4 regions of the Lysinibacillus sp. FSL M8-0355 genome follow, and region 1 is predicted to be linked to each of the others. Evidence: riboswitches for the same ligand, from Rfam matches in the RefSeq annotation. Region 1 holds a riboswitch; each other region holds the start of a gene.
What was found. Region 1 has a riboswitch for S-adenosylmethionine ahead of MKY46_RS00965 (methionine ABC transporter ATP-binding protein). Riboswitches for the same ligand answer to the same signal wherever they lie in the genome.

Region 2: it holds a riboswitch for S-adenosylmethionine, as region 1 does, so the genes downstream of both, metA (homoserine O-acetyltransferase MetA) here and MKY46_RS00965 (methionine ABC transporter ATP-binding protein) in region 1, are expected to answer to the same signal.
Region 3: it holds a riboswitch for S-adenosylmethionine, as region 1 does, so the genes downstream of both, metK (methionine adenosyltransferase) here and MKY46_RS00965 (methionine ABC transporter ATP-binding protein) in region 1, are expected to answer to the same signal.
Region 4: it holds a riboswitch for S-adenosylmethionine, as region 1 does, so the genes downstream of both, MKY46_RS18625 (methionine ABC transporter ATP-binding protein) here and MKY46_RS00965 (methionine ABC transporter ATP-binding protein) in region 1, are expected to answer to the same signal.

Annotation. Positions count from the first base shown of each region.
Region 1 covers NZ_JBBPAI010000001.1:189,254-195,360, reverse strand. Annotated here, with positions in the region: gene MKY46_RS00970 (CaiB/BaiF CoA transferase family protein) at 475-1,659, shown strand; SAM riboswitch class I at 1,913-2,021, shown strand; gene MKY46_RS00965 (methionine ABC transporter ATP-binding protein) at 2,129-3,154, shown strand; gene MKY46_RS00960 (methionine ABC transporter permease) at 3,144-3,806, shown strand; gene MKY46_RS00955 (MetQ/NlpA family ABC transporter substrate-binding protein) at 3,854-4,714, shown strand; gene MKY46_RS00950 (M20 family metallopeptidase) at 4,727-5,932, shown strand; gene MKY46_RS00945 (hypothetical protein) at 6,015-6,107, opposite strand, start outside.
Region 2 covers NZ_JBBPAI010000001.1:2,525,044-2,531,150, reverse strand. Annotated here, with positions in the region: gene panF (sodium/pantothenate symporter) at 1-331, shown strand, start outside; gene MKY46_RS12405 (TSUP family transporter) at 374-1,144, opposite strand; gene MKY46_RS12400 (TrmB family transcriptional regulator) at 1,271-2,053, shown strand; gene MKY46_RS12395 (hypothetical protein) at 2,075-2,461, shown strand; gene MKY46_RS12390 (nucleotide excision repair endonuclease) at 2,514-2,939, opposite strand; SAM riboswitch class I at 3,089-3,199, shown strand; gene metA (homoserine O-acetyltransferase MetA) at 3,309-4,244, shown strand; gene MKY46_RS12380 (GerAB/ArcD/ProY family transporter) at 4,285-5,433, opposite strand; gene MKY46_RS12375 (hypothetical protein) at 5,464-5,697, opposite strand; gene MKY46_RS12370 (Ger(x)C family spore germination protein) at 5,702-6,107, opposite strand, start outside.
Region 3 covers NZ_JBBPAI010000001.1:3,667,689-3,673,795, reverse strand. Annotated here, with positions in the region: gene MKY46_RS17800 (alpha/beta hydrolase) at 1-374, opposite strand, end outside; gene pckA (phosphoenolpyruvate carboxykinase (ATP)) at 460-2,046, opposite strand; SAM riboswitch class I at 2,436-2,554, shown strand; gene metK (methionine adenosyltransferase) at 2,812-4,008, shown strand; gene MKY46_RS17785 (gamma carbonic anhydrase) at 4,186-4,698, opposite strand; gene MKY46_RS17780 (alpha/beta hydrolase) at 4,833-5,639, shown strand; gene MKY46_RS17775 (alanine/glycine:cation symporter family protein) at 5,767-6,107, shown strand, end outside.
Region 4 covers NZ_JBBPAI010000001.1:3,802,504-3,808,610, forward strand. Annotated here, with positions in the region: gene MKY46_RS18610 (nucleotide sugar dehydrogenase) at 1-1,293, opposite strand, end outside; gene MKY46_RS18615 (MetQ/NlpA family ABC transporter substrate-binding protein) at 1,824-2,672, opposite strand; gene MKY46_RS18620 (methionine ABC transporter permease) at 2,743-3,411, opposite strand; gene MKY46_RS18625 (methionine ABC transporter ATP-binding protein) at 3,401-4,429, opposite strand; SAM riboswitch class I at 4,513-4,616, opposite strand; gene MKY46_RS18630 (thioredoxin family protein) at 4,673-4,984, opposite strand; gene MKY46_RS18635 (hypothetical protein) at 4,999-5,340, opposite strand; gene gcvH (glycine cleavage system protein GcvH) at 5,431-5,811, opposite strand; gene MKY46_RS18645 (arsenate reductase family protein) at 6,018-6,107, opposite strand, start outside.

The DNA of each region.
Region 1 (6,107 bases):
TCCTATTTACGTTAATTTTATATGTATTTTTTGAGAGATACTTTATTAATAAATGGGGTAATAGTATCATTTCCAAATTGCGTAAGAAGAATCCAATACACCACTAGGATTGTATCAATAAAAAAGGTTGTATCATATAGCTAGCTAGTAAACAAAATTCTACAATTTATTTTCTTAGATTAAATATTCTAACAACTGACAACTATTGTCTGAAATTTGATAAAAAATCTAAATTCTAAATTTTTTTACTTTTATTGTTATTCTGACATATGAAAGTTGAAATGTTTATTTTATAATGAAAAATAGCATAGGCAAGTTAAGGTCTATTCTGTTATAATACTCTTTAAAATAAAATAAACTGTATTAATACAGAATCGAACGTTACGCTTTTCACACAATGGGGATTATGAGAAAAGCGCTACGCTTCCATCAATGGGATGGTCGTGTAGCCTACACAAAAAGGGGTTGGAAGATTTGGGCATTTTACAAGGGTTAAAAATTCTCGATTTTTCTGCATTACTACCAGGGCCAATGGCGACAATGATTTTTGCTGATTTAGGAGCAGATGTCATCCATGTTGAATCTTCAAAGCGCGTTGATTTAACACGAATTATGCCTCCCTATGATGAAGATCATGAGGCTTACATTCATCAACATTTAAATCGATCTAAAAAATCAATTACATTAAATCTTAAATCACCAGAGGCTATAGACATTGTAAAATCACTGGTGCAAGAGTATGACGTTATTATCGAAGGTTTTCGGCCTGGTGTCATGCAACGCCTTGGCATTGGCTATGAAGCTCTAAAGGAAATAAATCCAAAGGTTATCTATTGTGCGATTACTGGTTACGGACAAACTGGACCTTATAGCAATCGACCTGGACACGATAATAACTATTTATCTTTAGCAGGCTTACTCGATTATTCACGCCATAAGGATAAAAAGCCTGTCTCCATGGGGGTTCAACTAGCTGATATAGCTGGAGGGACAATGCATGCCGCAATTGGGGTACTGGCTGCTGCCCTTCATCGTGAAAAAACAGGCGAAGGACAATTCATAGATATTAGTATGACAGATGCTGTCTTTTCGCTGAATGCTATGTATGGTGCTGCGTTTATTGGGGGTGGTCGTATACCACAGCCAGAGCAAGAAATTTTAAACGGAGGCAGTTACTATGATTTTTACAAAACAAAAGATGGACGCTTCTTCTCTGTCGGTAGCTTAGAACCTCAATTTCGTAAACTGCTCTGTGAAGCACTCGACATTCCTGAGTTGATTGATAATACCTTTAATGATTCTTACTATACACAAATACGCTTTAAAGAGGCTGTTCATGATGCCTTTCTATCAAAGACATATGAGGAATGGCTTGAGGTATTTAACGAGGATTTTGAAGGTTGTGTAGAGCCTGTACTCACTTTTCCAGAAGCATGCGAGCATCCACAGTTGAAGGCTCGTGGCATGATCGTCGATATTCCAAAAAGCGATGGCACCATGCAACAGCAAATTGCTTCTGCCTTTAAATTTGATGGCACTGAGCCTGAGTACAAGTATGTCGGTGCCAAGCTTGGAGAGCATAATGAAGAAGTATTAACTGCACTTGGCTATAGTGATGAACAAATTGCTAGTTTACGAGAAAAGGGCGTTTTAGAATAACGGAAAGGTTCAATTTGGAGTAGGCAATTTTCAAATTGAACCTTTTTATGGCTGGCTGCTCATTGGCATCCTCAGTAACATAAGCATAAATTATTTCACTAGAAAAAACGCGGCTACCAATGTACTCCTGCTGTTATAACAGTAAATGGATTTATTTTTCTAATAAAACTTTTTAAAAGAAATGTTGACATATAATTCATCAAGCATTATAGTATTGTTTAAATCTTAACAGACAATTAAATACGATAATTTCTTCTTATCCAGAGAGACTGAGGGACAGGCCCAATGAAGTCTCGGCAGCGGGTTATTAACATAATACCGTGCCAATTCCTGCAAATGTACTTACATTTGAAAGATGAGAAGGAAGTAGTTTCTTCAATAGTGGGGACCTTCCTTTTTTCTTAATCGATAAGAACAAAAGGAAGGTCCTTTTTGTTCTTTATTTTTAAATAGGGAGTTGAGCAAGTAAATGATTGAATTTCAGAATGTAGCGAAAACCTTTAAATTTGGTGATCGTGAAGTGAATGCAGTGAAAGATGTATCTCTTTCAATTCAGCAGGGAGAGATTTTTGGAATTATTGGATTTAGTGGTGCAGGAAAGAGCACATTATTGCGACTTGTGAATCTATTAGAAAGTCCAACCCATGGCGCTGTTCAAGTACAAGGTGTTGATATTAATTCGCTCACACCAAAAGAGGTAAGAAAGCTGAGAAGAAGAATCGGCATGATTTTTCAAAATTTCAACTTATTCTCCTCAAGAACGGTAGCTGGAAATGTAGCCTATCCACTTAAGCTGGCGGGAGTGCCTAAAAAAGAAATTAATGAAAGAGTTGCAGAACTTCTTAGTTTTGTTGGTCTTACAGAAAAAGCGAATGATTACCCTGAGCAATTATCTGGAGGCCAAAAACAGCGGGTTGGAATTGCGAGGGCGCTTGCTACCTCCCCTGATATATTAATTTGTGATGAAGCAACCTCAGCGCTCGATCCGGATACAACTGGGGAAATTCTCCGCCTTCTCAAAAAAGTAAACAAGGATTTAGGAATCACTATTTTGCTAATCACACATGAGATGAATGTCATCCAACAAATATGTGACAGAGTAGCAGTCATGGAAAATGGGGCAGTAATTGAATCTAATTCAGTTTTTGATATATTTACAAATCCACAGCATTTAACGACTCAACGGTTTATTCAATCGGTTCAGCAAGATCGACCATCTGCATCTCTATTAGAGGAATGGAGAAAAAAAGGCGGCAAAAATTTATACCGTGTTATTTTTAAAGGTGATATTGCTAGCGATCCTATCCTTTCTCGCGTAACAAGAAAATTTGATGTGGACGTTAATATCGTCTATGGCTCTGTCCGAGAAATTCAGGAGAAGTTCTATGGGAACTTGCTCGTCTCATTTGAGGGACATAGCGATAAAATACCTAGTGTTCTTACTGAATTACAAGACATTGTAACTGTTGAGGAGGTAAAATTCAATGAAGGTTGATTGGACGACTTTTTGGCCCCGTATTTTTGAATCTACAGGTGAAACAATTTTAATGGTTATTATAACCCTTATCTTTGGTTCTATTCTTGGTATAACAATAGGTTTACTACTATATGTGACACGAAAAGGAAATATTTTAGAGAACAAATTCGTGTTTCAATTGTTAAATTTTTTAATTAATATTATTCGCCCAGTTCCATTTATTATTTTTCTAGTGGCCATTAGCCCATTAACACGAATGGTTGTTGGAACAACGATTGGTACGTGGGCAGCAATCTTTCCAATGACGATTGCCTCATCATTTGGTATTGCGAGAGTAGTAGAGAATAACTTAGTTAGCATTGACCCTGGGGTAATTGAAGCCGCAAAGGCAATGGGAGCAAGTCCTCTACAAATTATTTTTACTGTATTAATTCCAGAGGCACTTGGACCGTTAATTTTAGGCTTAACGTTTGTGACAGTCGGTTTAATAGATTTCTCTGCAATGGCTGGTACAGTTGGCGGAGGCGGTTTAGGTCATATTGCAATGACATATGGTTATCAACGCTTTGATGGAAGTGTCATGCTTGTGACCGTTATTATTCTTATTATTCTTGTACAAATTGCGCAGTGGATTGGGAATAAGCTATCAAGAAAAATTATGCGACGGTAAGAAGGACATTTTTCATTTGAATAAAACAACGAAAGAGGAGATCAATAATGAAAAAGTGGTTTAGTATTTTATTAGTTTTAACAGCAGTATTAGCATTGGCTGCCTGTGGGTCTGATTCAGCTACAGATAATGCTAAGAAAGAAGAAAAAGTAAAGATTGGTGTAACTGGAACAGATGGTGAAGTATGGCCGATTTTAAAAGAGAAAGCTAAAAAGGAAGGGATTGAAATTGAGCTTGTTGAGTTCTCTGACTATACATTGCCGAATCAGGCATTAGCAAATAAAGAAATTGATATTAATTCCTTTCAGCATATCGCGTTTCTAACACAATTTACTAAAGAAAATAATGTCGATTTAGTTCCAATCGGTGCTACTGTTATTGCTCCAATGGGAATATATTCAGAGAAAGTGAAGGATGTTAACGAAATTAAAAAAGGTGACAAAATTGCTATCCCTGATGACCCTTCCAACCAGGCTCGTGCATTAAGATTATTAGAATCAGCTGGCTTAATTAAATTGGCAGATGATTTTGGTCTCTTCGGTGACCCAAGTAAAATCGTCGACAACCCGAAAGATTTAGACATTTTACCGATTGTAGCTCAACAAACACCACGTGTATTACCAGATGTAGTTGCATCCGTTATTAATAATGGAGTTGCTGGACAAGCTGGGTTTGATCCCGTAAAGGACCCCATTTATCTTGAAGATGCCAACGATCCAAACGCCTTACCTTATGTGAACATTTTTGCTGCACGAGCAGATGATCAAGATAATAAAACATATCAGAGAATTGTCGAGCTGTATCATGAGGAAGACGTAATGAAGGCAGTCGAGGCAGAAACAAATGGAGGATCTATTGTTGTTGATTTATCAAAAGATGAGTTAATAAAACAAAGCAAAGGACTATAGGGGGAGATAAATATGAGCAAAACTTTATCGGGAATTGAACTAATCCAGGAATCCATTGAAACAAATCAAGCATTGTATATTGAAACTAGCCAGGCAATCCATGCCAATCCAGAAATAGGGAATCAGGAGTTTTTCGCAAGTCAAAAGCATGTAGAAATCTTGACGAATGCAGGATTTAAAGTAGACACAGCCGTTGCTGGACATGAAACCTCCTTTTATGCAGTGAAAGACAGTGGAAAACCTGGTTCAACAATTGCCTTTCTTGCTGAATATGACGCTCTTCCAGGTTTAGGGCATGCCTGTGGTCATAATATTATCGGAACAACGAGTGTCGCAGCCGGAATTGCTCTTTCTAAAACATTAGATGAAACCGGTGGAAGTGTCGTCGTCTTAGGAACACCTGCTGAAGAGGGTGGTCCAAACGGCAGTGCAAAGGGAAGCTTTGTAGCACATGGCTATTTAAAGGAAGTAGATGTCGCTTTAATGATTCATCCAGCAGGAAAAACATCTCTAACAAGCGAAACACTTGCCGTTGATCCACTTGATTTTCATTTTTACGGGAAAGCCGCACATGCATCAGGGGCTCCTGAGGAAGGAATTAATGCATTAGATGCAGTGATCCAGCTTTTTGTTGGGATTAATGCTCTACGCCAGCAGCTTCCTACAGATGTTCGAATTCATGGAATTATTACACATGGTGGGGATGCACCAAACATTATTCCTGAATATGCAGCAGCAAGATTCTTCATTCGTGCGGATTCATGGAAAAAAACAGAGGAGGTATCAGTAAAGGTACGTGCAATTGCTGAAGGTGCTGCACTAGCAACCGGGGCAACGGTAAAAATTGAACGATTCCAAAATGAAGTAAAGGATTTTGTGCTAAATCCTGTACTAGATAATATTTTACAAGAGGAGTTAGAGGCTTTAGGAGAAAAGGTTTGGACAATTCGAGGACAAGGCAAAGGTTCAACAGATGCTGGGAATATTAGCTACGAGGTTCCAACAGCACATCCATATATAAAAATTGGCCCAGACGATCTAATTGGGCATACAAATGAATTTAGAGAAGCTGCTAAATCCCCTGAAGGTGATGCAGCTTTAATAAAAGGAGCAAAAGCACTTGCTTCAGCTGGCTATCGCTTATTAAAAGATAGTGATCTTTTAAGTGAAATAAAAGCTTCTTTTGAGACAGCGAAGGCACAGAAAGAAAACTTCTAAAACTCATTCTAACATTATTTGCATATGGAACAGGGCTGTACCAGAAAGTTGCCGAAGATCAACTTTTTGGACAGCCCTACTTTTATACATATGCACTTATAAATACTCGTAGCTTTTCAAAATGATCGTCAATCAATAAATACTTTTTGTAGATTTCCATTAATTTCTCAAAAAG
Region 2 (6,107 bases), 2.3 Mb from region 1:
TGTGACAACGGTTATTGGCTTAGCTGTTATTATCTTTGCGCTCAACCCACCCGATTTATTAGTGTGGTTGAATTTATTTGCTTTTGGTGGGCTAGAGGCTGTCTTTATCTGGACAGTAGTTTTAGGATTGTATTGGAAAAAAGCCAATAAATATGGTGCGATGGCGTCCATGATTACAGGCATGTCCTTGTATATTATGATTGATCGCTTTTATCCTTCCGTCTTTGGTATGCACACGGTTACGATTCCCATTGTTGCATCCTTCATTATTTTTATTCTCGTTAGCTTAGCCACAAGTCATAAATTCAAAAATGAGCAACTCATGATTTAAATCAAAGAACGCCGCAGATACAAGTCTGTGGCGTTTTTGTGTTTAATGAATCATAAAATCATAGGCATTTTTCGCAAGCAATGTCACTGTCACTACGATAAAGAGCGTACGAACAAAACCGCTTCCTTTTTTGATCGCCATTCGGGAACCAAGCATAGCGCCACCAATTTGAGCAATGCCCATCACGAAGCCATAAACAAAATGGATTTGACCTAAGTAGGCGAACATACAAAGGCCTGCCACGTTACTTGCCAAATTTAAAAACTTTGCATTTCCTGCCGCCTTTAAAAAATCAAAGCCTATCAACAAGAAGCTAAAGATTAAAAAAGAGCCTGTACCAGGTCCAAGAAACCCATCATAAAAACCAATGCCAAATAATAATCCCATAAATAATAGTAAGTGGGTTCTAGAGAGAGTTTTTACGCTAGAGACAGCGCCCCAATCCTTTTTGAAAATTGTATAAACCGCAACGGCTGCCAGCATCACGAGCATTAATGGCTTTAGTAATGCTGGATTGATTAAATGCACGGTCCATGCACCAAATAAGGAGCCGACAAAGGCAAGCGGGAAATATTTGAGAACGGATCGTATTTCAAGCTGACCAGAACGATAAAAGGAAATGGAAGATGTCAGTGAGCCCATTGTCCCGGCAAGTTTATTGGTTGCAACAGCAGCGGCTGGATTGAGGCCAGCAAACAATAAAGCTGGCAATGAAATTAAACCGCCTCCTCCCACTACTGAGTCGACAAAAGCCGCCAGAAATCCAAATGAAATTAACAGGATAAGAATATGTACATCGACTTCAAAAAACATATTACACCTCTTTTAAATTAGTTACTACTGAAATAGTAACTAATTTTAATTACGCTGTAAACCCTCATTTTTTCATTGGCAAATCTTCACAACAGTAGCCTATAATAAAGATAATGGAGGGATTACATGGAGGAATTAATCGCCCAGTTGAAAGACATGGGCTTTACAGAATATGAAGCAAAGGCCTATACGGCACTTGTGCAGCAAAGTCATGTTAGTGCCTATCAGGTCAGTAAAAATTCTGGTATACCACGCGCAAGAATTTATGATATTTTAAACGTCCTTGTAGAAAAGGGAATTGTGCTAAAAGAAGAAACGGCTGAACAAACGACCTATGCGGCTATGCCTGTGTCTGTGTTTTTACAGCAAATGCAGCAGCGCTGGCAATCGAATTTTACATCCATGAGTACGAAATTAGAAAAATTAGAGGAAAAAGTGCAGGAAGTGGAGCCAAAAGTAGTCATGCTAAAGGGCAAGGAGGCGATCATCAACTATTGCCAGTCACTTTTAAAAAAAGCCAAGAAAAAAGTGATTCTATCGATGTGGGAAGATATGTATGATACTTTAAGGGGAGATATTCAAGAAGTGGCACAGCATGTTCCTATTCATGGTATTACCCTATATGTAGGGGAACAGCTAGAGTCGATTGACCAGCATAGAGCTACACACTACACGAAAAAAACGTCTACACCACATTGGTTTATTTTATCGGTAGATGGTCAGGAAATGATTTATGGTCACTCTCCATCTACGCAAGAAATGGCCTTTATCACCAATGACCCTGTCCATATTTATTTGTTAGAGGATTATGTTTGGCATGACGTCCTTATCAATCGATTGGTAAAACGTGATGATCAGGAATTAGAAGACTGGATTGCTAAGGAGCGTAAAGCTTTTTTCTTAGAATAGTCATAAGGGAAGGGGAGTAACGTGAAAAAATTCGTGTTGCTAGGTTTAATGAGCTTATTAATGTTAGGAGCATGTAACGCTAAAACGCCTACCAAATCACTAATGATTCATGAGCTAACTGTCGTTCCAGACAATATTCAACAAAAAATTGAGGCTAATGATAAGATTCAATTATTGTATGAAGATGACTCTACGTATTATCTTGTTTATTATTCGAAAGGGAATGTGCTGGCAAGTATTGCGGCTGAAGAAAATAGTCAAGTCATCCAACTGAAAGAAGGTAGCGAGCAACGAAAAGTGGCTCAACCCTATGTATATAAAATCATCACCAAAGATCCTGAGCTATACACGATTGATTTGCGAATAAACGGCGAGAGTACGCCAATAGATCGCGTAACCTCTATATAAGACAAAAACCGAAATCCCATTAAATGAGATTTCGGTTTCTTTACAAGATATCTTAATAAAAGACTTTCTCTACATTGTATTTGGAGCGGAAAGTGTTAATCGCATATGTTTCGTAAATTTCACGTTCCATTGGATCTTCTACTTCATAGACCTCAATTTTGAACACTTCATCACGATGATTTTTCATCGGAGATACATTGTCCTCGAAATGCTTTTTAATACGTTGACGAATTTTACGTGCTTTGCCGACAAATAATAGCTCATTCTTGTCATTATAGAATAAAAAAATGCCGCCTTTATCACGTGTGATTTTATGGAAGTCAATAAAACCAAAGTATGGTGTGATAGGCACATCACCAGGTTTTACTTCTTGTTCACGTTGACGGATGACTACATCAGGTTTTGGAAATTCAATTTTAATCAAAGTATTCACGTTCCTCTCTGTTACTAAAGTTATATGGTAACATAAATACGGCATGTTTACCATAAATTTTAAATGTAGAAACACTACTTATAGCAAGCTTAGTGTACATCAAATAAACGAGGAACATGCATTTGAATCACAAAATATTCTATGAATTATTGATATTCTAACTAATTCATGCTACAATTCGATGTAATTAAATAATCTTATCAAGAGAAGCTGAGGGATTTGGCCCGATGACGCTTCAGCAACCTCTAACAATTGTTAGAAAGGTGCTAATTCCAGCGAAGGATTTTTCCTTTGAGAGATAAGAGTGGACGTGAAAAAATCCTTCTCATTCTATCTCGTATGGAATGAGGAGGATTTTTTAATTTGTCAGCAAGGTTTGCTAAAAGAGAGTGATCAAAGAGAGGGGAACGCAAGATGCCAATTAATATTCCGAAAAATTTACCAGCTGGAGAACATTTACGTGAGGAAAAAATCTTCGTCATGGAAGAGGACCGTGCGAAAACACAGCAAATTCGTCCGTTAAACATATTAATATTGAATTTAATGCCTGAAAAAGAAAAAACGGAGCTTCAATTACTACGTTTATTAGGGAATACACCGCTACAGGTAAATATCACCTTTTTAAATACGGCCACACATGAGTCGAAAAACGTCAGTAAATCACATTTACAGCTATTTTACACAACGTTCAACCAAATTCGTCACCGTCGCTATGACGGGATGATTATTACGGGAGCACCTGTAGAAAAAATGGCCTTTGAAGAAGTTAACTATTGGCGGGAAATTTCAGAAATTATGGACTGGTCCAAAAAGAATGTGACATCCGTTTTACATATCTGTTGGGGGGCACAGGCGGCACTGTATCATCATTATGGGATAGGAAAGGTAGAACTTTCAGCTAAATGCTCAGGTGTCTATTCCCATGTAATCACCGATTTAACAGTGGATTTAGTACGTGGCTTCAGTGATTTATTTACCGCTCCACATTCACGCTATACTTCTGTTTCGATCGACGAGGTTCGCAATCATCCAGACTTACGATTATTATCCTATTCAGAGGATGCAGGTGTGTTCATCGTCCAATCAAAAGATAATAAAAACATTATGATTACAGGGCATCTGGAGTATGATGCGACAACATTAGCCGATGAATATAGCCGTGATGTCGCAAAGGGCATAGATATCGCTGTTCCTGTGAATTACTTCCCGAATGATGATCCATCACAGGAGCCAATGAATACATGGCGTGCCCATACGCATTTATTATTCTCTAACTGGTTGAACTACTATGTTTACCAAGAAACACCATACGAATGGGATTTTGTAGATGAAATTGAATATCATATTTAATTAATAAAAAGTCTAATTTCTTTTCTCACCATAAAAGAAATTAGACTTTTTGATTGTCATTCGTTGTTTCTGTATTAGGCGTTTCGGTACTTTGAGCTTTGGTTTTGCGATTTCGTATAACTGCGACAATCAATAAAAGTATCGGTAATAAAATGGTGATTATAAAAGAAAAGATTGGCCAAATTTCATTATTGTAATTGGTTGAATGTACAATGTCTGGATGAATAATTTGAGAAAGCCCAATGACAATTAGACCCATCGGTAATATGAGAGGGCGATGATCCTTGATTTTTAAAATTTGCGCAAGACCGACAACAGTCGTATAGAAATACATAAATGTGCGAATATAAATGGATGAAATCCACATAAAGGCCATGATGATTTCAATGCGCTGCAAAAAATTCCCTATCGATATTCTTTGCGCTAAGGCATAGCTAGGAAATGTTCTAGATGACGTATTCTCAGGTCCTAAAACAAGAATCGATAGCACAATCAACGTAATTAAGACGATGCCACCGAGGATTGTCCCAAAATATAACCCTTTCTGTGCAGATGGCTGTACATTGACACCAGCAGGATACAGTATTAATAACACCAGTAATGGAAAGGAAAAGATACTCATAAAGCGTGCAATACTATAAAGCATAGATGTTTTGGTTGCTTCTAATAAGGGTTGAATGTTCTCAAAATGAATTTGAGGCGTAATACAAACCATAAAAAAAATAAAAATAAAGACAAATGCTGGAAAAATAATTTCTGCTGAACGGGCAAAGGTCTCAATGCCTAAATAAGCAGCGTACATAATGATAATACTAAACATCAAGGCAAATGCTAATGTCGGAGTCTCCGGCATGACTTCGGTTTTCATAAAAATACCGATAAAATAGAGTAATTCTCCAGCAGATAGAAAGGTTAAGATTAGGAAACAACTGGCTGTGATTTTTCCAAAAAAACGACCAAGAATTTTTTCATTTGCCTCTACAAAATTAAGTGACGGTGTTTGGTTGGCTAGTGTTAAAAATAATTTAACGGCCAGCAGGCTAAGGACAACTCCAATGCAGGCGGCAATCCATGCATCTTGCTTAGCGGCACCCGTAATACTAGAAGGGATAATTAAAATTGCCGTTCCGATAGAATAGAGGAATGTAATGATTGTAAATTGTCTTGAACTAATAATCTCTTTTTCCATCGAGCAACCCTCCATTTTTTATCCTTCTATCTATTTTGTTAATGACACAATATAATCTTTAATTGGTGTAAAGATAAAGGTAATCAAATCCAATGGGCTTGGAATATGGATTTTTAGCGCATTTCCCATATTCAAAGCCGTTCCGATGAGAAGCAAAATAGAAAATACGACAATGGTTTTTGAATCATGCTGCTTTTTTAGTTTTGGTATAAAAATAAGTGCTAGGATCATTGAAATGATAAAGATGGCTACAGCTAGCACCATTTCGTTACTCCTCCTTTGGCTTGTTTAATAATGAATTTTGCATCGTACCTAAACCTTGTGTCGTTACTTTCACTTGCACATCTACCGCCAAATCTGGAAAGATGGAAGCCCACTCATCCTTAATTTTTTTCCACTGTTTTGGATCTGCACGATGTAAGGCATCACCGAAACCAAACACATCAACCTCATATTGCTGTTGTATTTTCTCCAATGTTTTTTGAATTCGTTCATCAATGCCCTTAGCTGTTTTTTTATTGACATAATCAATGGATTTATTTTTTGTAAGATCAATATCACATTCGACCTCTCCTATGTTCTGCTCAACATGAATACGGACATCAATTTTCGGCTTTCCGTTATCAAAAGACCCTTTCACTTTTGTTGTGGATTGAGTGATTTCAGATGATAGA
Region 3 (6,107 bases), 3.5 Mb from region 1:
CCCATATCATAAAAATGTTTAGCATACTTTGTCATTTGTGCGCCTTCGCTTGAATAGCCATGAAAGATGATAGCCCATTTGTCAGTGGGGTGATCATTTTGGATGGAGTAAGCATGGAGCTTTAGCGAATCATAGGATTGAAGCGAAGCATCTTCATATTGCTTATGAAACCATTGCTCAGTTGTTTCTTTCTCTTTAGCTTCCTGAGGATTGACAGCTATTACATTATGAGGTGCATCTAGCACTGCTGTTTTATCAGTGTCAGGATTTAATGCCAGATTATAAAAGTAATTTCCTGCAAAAAAACCAGCGCCAACAAATAAAGCTAACAACATTATAAGAATAGAAAATAGTATTTTATATTTTTTTGTCATATGTATCTCCCTAATACTAGCTACCTTCAAGGTAAAGAAAAAGAGAACGAATGAATTCGTTCCCTTTGATTCTTGTGTCTAGTCGTTATTTTAATGGGCCACCAAGTGTAGTAATGGCATCAGAAACGTTTGAGAATTTCTTGAAGTTTTCGTTGAATAAGCCTGCAAGTTCAGCAGCTTTCGCATCATATGCAGCTTTATCTGCCCATGCTTCACGAGGATTTAACACTTCTGACGGTACACCTTCAACTGCTGTTGGAATGTGTAAACCGAAGACAGCATCTTGTGTCGTTTCAACATTTGTTAATTTTCCGTCGATTGCTGCACGTACCATTGTGCGTGTGTAAGACAGCTTCATACGGCTACCTGTACCATATTCGCCACCAGTCCAACCAGTGTTCACTAGGAATACTTGTGCACCATGCTCGTCAATTTTTTGACCTAACATTTCTGCGTACACTGTTGCTGGAAGTGGAAGGAATGGAGAACCGAAGCAAGTAGAGAATACTGGTTCTGGCTCTGTTACACCGCGTTCAGTTCCAGCAAGCTTAGAAGTGAAACCGCTTAGGAAGTGATACATTGCTTGCTCTTTTGTTAATTTACTGATTGGAGGTAATACGCCAAACGCATCAGCTGTTAGGAAGATGATTGTTTTTGGATGACCTGCAACAGAAGGATCAACAATATTTTCGATGTATTGGATTGGATAAGCTACACGTGTATTTTCTGTTAATGAACCATCATCATAGTCACAAATACGAGTTTCTGGATCAACAGCTACGTTTTCTAAAACAGAACCGAAGCGGATTGCATTGTAGATTTCTGGTTCTTTCTCAGCAGAAAGGTTGATTGTTTTTGCATAGCAGCCACCCTCAATGTTGAATACACCATTATCAGACCAGCCGTGTTCATCGTCACCAATTAGCTTACGATCTGGATCAGCGGATAATGTCGTTTTACCAGTACCAGATAGACCGAAGAATAATGCCACATCGCCAGCTTCACCAACGTTTGCTGAACAGTGCATTGAAAGGATACCTTGCTGTGGTAATAAGTAGTTCATGATACCAAAAATAGATTTTTTCATTTCACCAGCATATTCAGTACCACCGATTAAGATCATTTTCTTTTCAAGTGATACAATGATGAAAGTTTCAGAAGCAGTACCATCAACTGCAGGGTCTGCTTTAAAGTTAGGAGCAGAGATGACAGTGAAGTCTGCAACATGAGAAGCTAATTCTTCTTCAGTTGGACGGATAAATAATTGATGAGCAAAAAGGTTGTGCCAAGCGTATTCATTAATTACTTGGATGCTTAATTGTGAATCTTTGTCAGCACCTGCGAAGCCTTTAAATACGAATAACTCGTCACGTTCTTTTAAATATTTTATTACTTTTACATATAAGTTATCAAACACTTCAGAAGAAATCGGTTGGTTGACTTTACCCCAGTCAATTTGATCTTTTGTGCTTTCTTCTTCTACCGTATATTTATCTTTAGGTGAACGACCAGTGTATTTGCCAGTTTCTGCACGAACTGCGCCATCTACTGTTAACATTGCTTCACCACGAGATGTAGCTTTTTCTGCTAATTGTGGTACTGAAAGTTGAACATTAATGTTACCGCCGTTTAATAATTCCTTCAGTTCGTTTGCAATTTCTACTGAATTCATCGATTAAATACCATCCTTTTTTATAGTATTCCCTTGATTTAGAGGGATTTTTTCTTAATTTCAAAAATAGTATAACACAATTGCTTAAATAATCTATACTAATTAAGAAATTATTTTAGAGTTTTTATCACTTTTCAATAAACTGACAAAAAATAATGTTTTTCGAGTAGAATCCGATCAATCCTACTGTAATTAGGCGCAAAAATTGAGCCACACATATGTTACCACAAGTAGCTAGGTATGTTGTAGGGATTAATTTGCTTCTATTTACATCATCATCCAAGTATGAAAAGTTTTTGTGTAATCAGTTCCTTCCTTTCTATACAGTAATACATAAGAAAATATTTGACAACGTTCAACCTTTTCAGTAACATGAAATTGAACGGATACTCTTATCCCGAGCTGGTGGAGGGTCAGGCCCTGTGAAACCCGGCAACCTGCATGTTTTATTTCACAGCATGCGTTGGTGCCAACCTGATGCAAGGGAACATCCCTTGAACGATAAGAGTGAAAGGTTACGAAGTCATTATTCCTTTCCTCATGTGCAGTAACGTGAGTAAAGGATTTTTTTATTGCTAAAAAAGAATGTAAAGGTAAGTATATGTAGTTCTTTCCTTATTATAATGACAGATCTTTCGAAATCCTCGTGTTAAAAGCAGCAGTAACGGCTTGAGAGTTCAATCCTTAGGAGCGGACTTGACATGGGTAATGAGTACCGTATTCATACACAACTACTTTTTGTAAGAGTAATAGGAGGAAAACCAAATGACAAACCGTCGACTGTTTACATCAGAGAGTGTAACAGAAGGACATCCAGATAAGATTTGTGACCAAATCTCGGATGCCATTTTAGATGCTATTTTAGCAGAAGATCCAAATGCACGTGTAGCGTGTGAAACAACTGTCACAACAGGATTAGTATTAGTAGCAGGAGAAATAACTACTTCTACTTACGTTGATATTAAAGGTATCGTTCGTGATACTGTAGCAGAAATTGGCTATACACGTGGTAAATATGGCTTTGATGCTGAAAATCTAGCGGTGCTTGTAGCTATTGGCGAACAATCGCCTGATATTGCACAAGGTGTTGACCAAGCTTTAGAGGCTCGTGAAGGCTCTATGACAGATGCTGATATTGAAGCAATTGGTGCTGGTGACCAAGGTCTAATGTTTGGTTATGCATGTAATGAAACACCTGAACTAATGCCATTGCCAATCAGCTTAGCACATAAATTAGCACGCCGATTAACAGAAGTTCGTAAATCAGGTGAATTAGCGTATTTACGTCCTGATGGAAAAACACAAGTAACGATTGAATATGATGACAATAATGTACCTGTGCGAGTGGATACAATTGTTATTTCAACACAACATGATGAAGAAGCAACACTTGAACAAATTCAAGCTGATCTGAAAGAATTTGTTATTGCACCCGTTGTGCCAAGTGAATTATTAGATGCAAACACGAAATACTTTATTAACCCGACTGGCCGTTTTGTTATCGGTGGACCTAAAGGGGACGCTGGTTTAACAGGACGTAAAATCATTGTTGATACATACGGTGGTTATGCACGTCACGGTGGTGGCGCATTCTCTGGTAAGGATGCAACAAAGGTAGACCGTTCAGCGGCTTATGCGGCACGTTATGTAGCAAAAAACATTGTAGCAGCTGGCTTGGCAGAACGCGCTGAGGTACAACTTGCCTATGCGATTGGTGTGGCTCAACCAGTTTCCATTGCGGTTGACACATTTGGTACAGGTAAAGTGAAAGAAAGCGCAATCGTAGAGTGGGTACGTGAGCTATTTGATTTACGTCCAGCAGGTATTATTAAAATGCTAGATTTACGTCGTCCGATTTATAAACAAACGGCAGCTTATGGTCATTTTGGTCGTACAGATTTAAATGTACCATGGGAACAAATCGATAAAGCAGATGCTCTACGAGAAAAGGCACATCTATAAACTATTGAGCTAAAGTAATGAAGACATTAGAAAATTATTCTAATGTATTAAAAAGGAAAGGGGCAATATTGTCCCCTTTGTTTTACAAAAAATCCCTCGCTACGATCCGTGAACATTTTGGTTACACGGAAATGCGAGGTATTTTTTTCGTTAATATTGAATTTTTGTGTATATTGTTTACTTCTGAAGGGATTTATAATATTGTCCTTTTTCTGCATATTCGCGCACGATACGTTCCATATCCTCTTTATCTTCTGCATTTAATTCACGGACTACTTTTGCCGGACGACCTAATGCTAAACTATTCGGAGGAATGACTTTACCAGGAGGTACTAGGCTTCCTGCCCCAATAAATGCACCCTCTCCAATCTCTGCCCCGTCTAATATAATGGAGCCCATACCAATTAAAGCATTTTTGCGAATTGTACAGCTATGTAAAGTGACTTGGTGTCCAACTGTTACCTCATCTTCAATAATTAGCGGAAATTTTGGACTTTGATGTAAGCAACAAAGATCTTGGATACTGACACGTTTCCCAATAATGGTTGGGGAAACATCACCACGAATGACCGTATTAAACCAAATGGTTGTTTCCGCACCAATTGTTACGTCGCCCGTAACAGTTGCGTAATCAGCAATGAAGACAGATGGATCGATCTTTGGCATTTTATCTTTAAATGGATAAATCATGAAAATCGCCTCAATTCTTTCTATAATGTAGTATTATCGTATCAAATACGCAACTTTATGGAAATATAAAATTAAAATGAGCTATTTATTTCGATATAATCAATGTGTAATTATTTTTTAGGAGGACTATGTGAATGTGGAAATGGGAAGCTGAAGGACAAGCAAAGGCTGTGATTGCTATAGTTCATGGTGCATATGAAAATCACCGATGGTATGCATGGCTGATAGAGAAATTAAGATTGGAAGGCTTCCACATAGTCATGGGAGATTTACCTAATCATGGCGTGAATGCAAGGTTTGCTCGTGTCCATGATGAGGACTTCAAATTGTACAATAAATATACAAGAAATCTGATTGAGAATGCTTTTTCATATAATTTACCAACTTTTGTAATAGGACATGGGCTTGGAGCAACGTTAGTTCTTCACACAATGCAAAAGAAGCAATATGAATGTGCAGGCATTATTTTGACATCACCGTGGCTGCAATTAAAGCTTTTACCAGGTAAATTATCAAATGCTTTAACGAGTCTAAGTGCATTGACTGCAAATGTTAAAATGACTCACAATATTTCATATGAGAACCTTACACGCAATGTTGAAGGTAGGGACGAAATGAAAGATGAGGTACCATTCATGTCAGTCGTTTCAGTGAAATGGTATCGAGAGCTTCAGCAGATGATGAAAAATTTAGTGATGCTTCCAAAAGGTGAATTTCCGAATATGCCTATGCTCATTATGACAGCTGAGAAAGATAAAATTACGGAAACACGACAAACTCGAAATTGGCTCCATCAACAAGAGTTTACAGAGTTTCAATTTAAAGAATGGGCAAATTGCTATCACAATTTATTTCACGAAGTAGAACGAGAAGAGATTTTTATGTATATTCGTGATTTTATTAATAATGCTCTTCGAAGAATCGGTTATATCATTAAATAGGTTTTATCCCTTCCATTTACTAGAAGACTTACTTAAATATTGTTACTTAAATATAATGTTGTAATTTTCAGAAAAGTGTAATACTATAATGACTTAAAGTATGGTATTTTCAAATTGGAGGGGTAAAATGGAGGTAATCGTTGGTAAGTTGAATGGTATTTTATGGGGACCGTGGTTTATTTATGGTATTTTATTGATTGGACTTTTTTTCTCAATCATCACAAGGTTTCTGCAAGTAAGACACATTAAAGACATGTTTGTTTTAATGTTTAAAGGGGAGAAATCGGAAAAGGGGATTTCATCTTTCCAAGCAATGTCGATTGCATTATCAGGCCGTGTAGGTACTGGTAATATTGCTGGTACTGCAACTGCAATTGGGATGGGGGGACCTGGTGCTGTCTTTTGGATGTGGGCAATCGCTTTCATTGGTGCGGCTACCGCATATGTAGAGTCAACATTAGCACAAAT
Region 4 (6,107 bases), 3.6 Mb from region 1:
AAAATGGGTATTTCGTGTATCAAAAATTAAAGAAGCCTGTTGGTCAATTAAAGAGTAATCAATATCTGAATGATTCGTTAAAATTAATACTGCGTCTGCCTGTTGGATTATTTCTACTGTTAGTAGGTCCGTCTTGACAAGAGCTTGCTCTACAGAAAAGGTTTCAATAAAAGGATCGATAATCTTTAACTGACACTGATTATCTAGTAGTTGTTGAATAACACGAAGTGCTGGAGATTCACGTGAATCATTTATATTGGGCTTATAAGTAACGCCAATGACAACAATGTTTGCCTTACACAGCTCTTTACTTTGTAGACGTAAGTAGTTTTCTAATCTGTTCACAACAAAATGAGGCATGGAATCATTGACTTTATCTGCCGCTTCAATTAGCGTTGCCGAGATCCCGTGTTGTTGTCCTGCCCACAATAAGTATTTAGGATCGACTGGAATACAATGCCCTCCTACTCCTGGTCCAGGTGTAAATGGCATAAAACCATATGGCTTTGTAGAAGCTGCATGAATGACTTCCCAAATATCGATATCCATTTTGTAGCAAATCTGACTTAACTCGTTGACAAGGGCAATATTAATTTGACGAAATGTATTTTCCAGCAATTTCTCCATCTCAGCCACTCTTGGGCTTGAAACAGGACAAACATTGGTATGAATGACTGTTTCATAAAAGACCTTTGATACTTCTAAGCATGCTGCGGTTATTCCACCAACCACTTTAGGCGTATTCGATACGGAAAAGTTGATATTTCCTGGATCCACACGTTCTGGTGAATAGGCTAAAAATAAATTTTGACCAATCGCAAAACCATAGTTTTCTAAAATAGGCTGGACAATTTCTTCTGTTGTCCCAGGATACGTTGTGCTTTCAAGAATAACTAACCCATTCGTCTTGATATATTGTCCGATGGTATGTGTTGCTTCTTTTATATATGAAATATCGGGAGTTCCTTCTGCAGTAGTAGGTGTAGGCACACAAATCATAACGACATCCACTTGTGAAAGCTTAGAAAAATCATTCGTTGGCTCAAATTGATTACTCTTTATCATTTGCTGTATATTTTCTTTAGGTAGATCAGCGATATAACTATGACCATTTTGTAACTGCATGATTTTATCTTGGTTTTTATCAAAGCCTATTACCTGAAACCCACTTTGAACCATTTCCACTGCAAATGGTAACCCTACATAGCCAAGCCCAATAACCCCAATTGTAGCTTTTTTTGTGTGGATTTTTTTTGATAAAGCTTTGCTTAATGATGTCGTTTCAATTGTCATAAAAAATTACTCCTTTATCTAATCTAGTAGTCCATTGTCATCGTTCTTTTCGTTACAGCTTCGTTTGACCATAGTTATTCATGGCAAGCATTTTGCAAAGTAATTTGTCACTTCTCATCATCGTACTGTACAGACTCCTTTCATCGCTACATACTTACGTATGATTTTTCTAGTCAAAATAGATTAAAAAAATAAATTTAACTCAAAAAAACTTCATCAACATTTATATAGTACTAATTATAACTAAACAATTTCTAAACAATTATAAAATATAATCATAAACACCTATATTTTATGTAATTTAATAATATTTGTGCAATAATGTTCATCCTATTTAACAAATAATTTCAGAATTACTTTCTAACTCTAAAATAATTTGATTAAAAACAACACTGATTGATGTTAATAGTTGATAAATCAACTTTTTAATAATTGCAATAAAAATAACCCCCTCAAGTACCATTAATAAGCGATACTTGAGGGGGCTAATAAAAAAGTAAGTGAGTTAGATCACTCACTTACCCTTTGAATTATTGTACTGGTACTACTGCACCTTTCCATTCTTCTAAAATGAAGTCTTGGATTTCTTTAGAAGTTAATACTTCTAATAATTTTTTAATTTCTGGTCTTGTTTCGTCGCCTGCACGTACTGCGATGATATTCACATATGGAGATTCTTTGTCTTCAAGAGAAATAGCATCTTCGATTGGATTTAAACCATTATCGATCGCAAAGTTAGAGTTGATAAGTACTGCATCGCCCTCATCATTTTCATACATTTGTACAAGCATTTCTGGTGCAGTATTCGCATCAAATTTAAAGTTTTTAGGATTTTCTTCAATATCCTTTATTTCTGCTGCCGTTTTATCAATACCTTCTTTTAATTTAATTAAGCCTTTAGCTTCCAGTAATGATAGCATACGACCGTGGTCTGATACTGAGTTAGAAAGTAAGATTGTTGCGCCTTCAGGCAGATCTTCTAAAGTTTTATATTTTTTTGAGTAAATACCGATTGGTTCAATATGAACGCCACCAGCATTCACGAAATCATAGCCATTATCTTTAATTTGTAACTCCAAGTATGGAATATGTTGGAAATAGTTTGCATCAAGTGTTTTTGAATCTAGATCTTGGTTTGGAAGAACATAATCTGTATAAGTTTCAATTTCAAGGTCGATGCCTTCTTTAGCTAAAATTGGTTTTGCTTTATCTAGGATGACTGCGTGTGGTGTATTAGAAGCACCTACTTTTAATGTTACATTGTCTTTACTATCTGTTTGATCAGATGCTGAATTGGCATCTTCCTTTTTATCTGTACCACAAGCTGCTAATGCTAGTACAAGTATAGATAAAAATAATCCTGCTAATAACTTTTTCATTTATGACACTCCCTTTTATTTGTTTCAAATATGTTAGCGGTTAGAACCGGAATAACCTCTTTTAGTCTTACTAACGTTTATCGATCTTCACCGTTATGAGATCACCAATCCATTGAATGATAAATACAACTACTAAGATCAGAATAGTTGCCATTAATGTCACATCTTGGCGGTTTCGTTGGAAGCCGTCTAGGAAAGCTAAGTTACCAAGACCACCTGCACCGATAATCCCTGCCATTGCAGTATAACCAACGAGGGCAACAGCCGTTACAGTAATCCCTGAAATTAGTGCTGGTAAAGATTCAGGGATCAGTACTTTCCAAATAATTGTGGATGTTTTTGCCCCCATTGAACGGGCTGCTTCAATGACACCTTTATCTATTTCACGTAACGCAATCAATACCATACGAGCGTAGAACGGGGCTGCACCAATAATTAGAGCAGGTAATGCCGCATTTGCTCCCCGAATCGTACCAAGTAAGAATTTCGTAAATGGAATTAATAAAATAATTAACACGATAAATGGGATGGAGCGGAAAATATTAACGATTGAACCCGTTAAAAAGTTAACCATTTTATTAGCCCATAGCTGATTAGGGCTTGTTAAAAATAGAACGATCCCAATGACTAACCCAAGAATAAATGTGACAACTGTAGAAATTGCCGTCATGTACAATGTTTCATACATAGCTTGCCACATATTTTCCCAGTCTACGTTTGGAAAAAGATTAGTTAGCATTTGCGATCACCTCCGTTTGTACTTCGACTGTATTTAAATAACGAAGGGCTTCAGCCACATTTGTTTTCGAGCCATCAATTTGCACAATCAGTGTACCGTATGCACCGTTTTTCGTTTGCGAAATATTACCATGAACAATGCTTACTTCTACATCAAATTGTTTCACAAGATGTGAGATAACCGGCTGTTCTGTCTTTTCACCAACAAAAATCAGTTTGACAAGTTGTCCAGTTGGATAATTTGTTTTGATTTGTGCCACCGTATCCTGTGTTTCCTTTGTATCTGTAATCTGAGATACGAATTTTTTAGTAATAGCCGCTTGTGGTGCTTGGAAAACTTGCAATACCTCACCACGTTCCACTATTTCGCCTGCCTCCATGACCGCTACACGATGACAAATTTTGCGGATGACATGCATTTCATGTGTAATCAAAACGATTGTTAAGCCTAAACGTTCATTGATATCAACGAGTAAATCAAGAATGGCATCCGTCGTTTCAGGATCGAGTGCGGAAGTCGCCTCATCACATAGTAAAACCTCTGGATTATTCGCTAATGCACGGGCAATCCCTACACGCTGCTTTTGTCCACCAGAAAGCTGGGATGGATACGCCCTGTCACGTCCCTCTAGACCAACAAGTGCAATTAATTCCTTTACTCGTGCTTCACGTTGAGCCTTTGAAACACCTGCTATTTCTAGAGGAAATGCAATATTTTCGGCAACTGTTCTAGACCAAAGTAAATTGAAATGTTGGAAAATCATACTTACCTTTTGTCTAGCTGCTCTAAGCTTTTGCCCTTTAATCGATGAAAACTCTTGACTGTTCACCGTTACTGTTCCTGTTGTCGGTTTCTCTAAACCGTTTAATAAACGAATCATGGTACTCTTACCAGCGCCACTATAGCCGATAATGCCAAAAATTTCACCTTTATTGATGGTAAGGTTGACGTCTTTGACTGCCGTTAATTCGCCATTTGCTGTTTTGTATTTCTTCGTAATATTTTGAAGCTGGATCATAGCGAATACTCCTTTTCTCATATAGAAAACCCCTTCACTCACAGACAAGTAGAAGGGGTCACGTATAATAACGTTAAACCGTTCTCTCATCTTTCAAAGAAAAATCTTTGAGTGATTTGGCACCTTTTCACTTTGTGATGGTTGCCGGGCTTCATAGGGCACTTCCCTCCGCCACTCTTTATAAGAGTTCGATATATTTAATGTTTTAGTAATATATTTGATACTTTACCACGCTAGTAAAGTTCAGTCAATTGATTTTTTTAACAATTCGTATAAAAATGGTACGGATTGAAAAGCATAAATCTTATCTGTCACTTTTCCGCCATCACTAACAAGTAAACACGGAACACTTTCAATTTGATGCTCAACAGCAACATGCTCTAAAAAATTTATATTCGCTTTACCTATTGGTAGCTGTGGCAGTAATTGTTCAATAATGGCCATCATTTTAGATGCCACTGCACACGTTCCACACATCGGTGTATATAAATAAAATGCAGCTTTCTGTCCCGACTGTTTTGCCGTTTCCCACTGCTCTTTTGACCATTCTTCCATTTCCTCACGCAACCTTACAAAATATATTCATTATGGATTGAAAAATGTGCACGCAGTAATATCATCGCTAACACTTTTCTTGGTGTCGTCTCTACTTCCTTATAGGTTGGCATTGTACGTAAATGCTCTGCCTCTGGATAATGTCTGTCCATTAATGCACGTAGCTTATCGCCTGAATTATCTGCATCAAAAAAAGTAAATAGCTCACAGCTCTCATAGGGATCGAGCAGCTCTTCTAATTGATGCACACCAATTGTACCATTCGTACATAGTATTGTAACATTCTCATTTAAAATTGGCTCAATTTGTAGCTTATCTGAGCGTCCTTCTACTATTAAGCATTTTCCCTCGAACATTACGCCACCTCCATTTAGACATCCCCATTATAAGTCATTATATAACAAAAAACGCCGGTAGTTTCCGACGTTTTTCGATTATAGCTTGTCTTATTCAGCGATCATTTCTTCGTATTGCTCTGCTGTCATTAGTTTTTCAACTTCTGATGCATCAGCAGGCTCCACAACGATCATCCATGCTTTTTCATATGGTGATTCATTAACGAATTCTGGGCTATCTTCTAAATCTGCATTTACTTCAACTACAGTACCTGAGATTGGTGCATACAATTCAGAAACAGTTTTAACTGATTCTACGCTACCGAATGGATCATCTGTTTTGATTTCGTCGCCAACTTGTGGAAGCTCAACGAAAACGATATCTCCTAATTCAGATTGTGCGAAGTGAGTAATACCAATACGTACTTTTCCATCTTCTGTTTTTACCCATTCATGTTCTTCAGAATAACGTAAGTCTTTAGGTGTGCTCATGCAAAAAACCCCTCCATAAATATGTAATATATTCACTTTCAGTGTGCCATACTTCTCCTATAAAAACAAGATTCAATTACGTGCCAGCTTAATTGCAGTCCACAATTTTTTCAAGTTACTTGAAATACATCTCTGTTAAAAATTTGTGACATCTGCCAGTGACTTTATCTCGGTTAGAAGAGTCGTTCGATCCTGTTTAAATACGGCTATTTCCAAGTTTGCTCAAAATCTGATTCTTTAAACCCTAGCGTTACTTTTTGGCCATCCGTTACGATTGGACGTTTGATTAACATCCC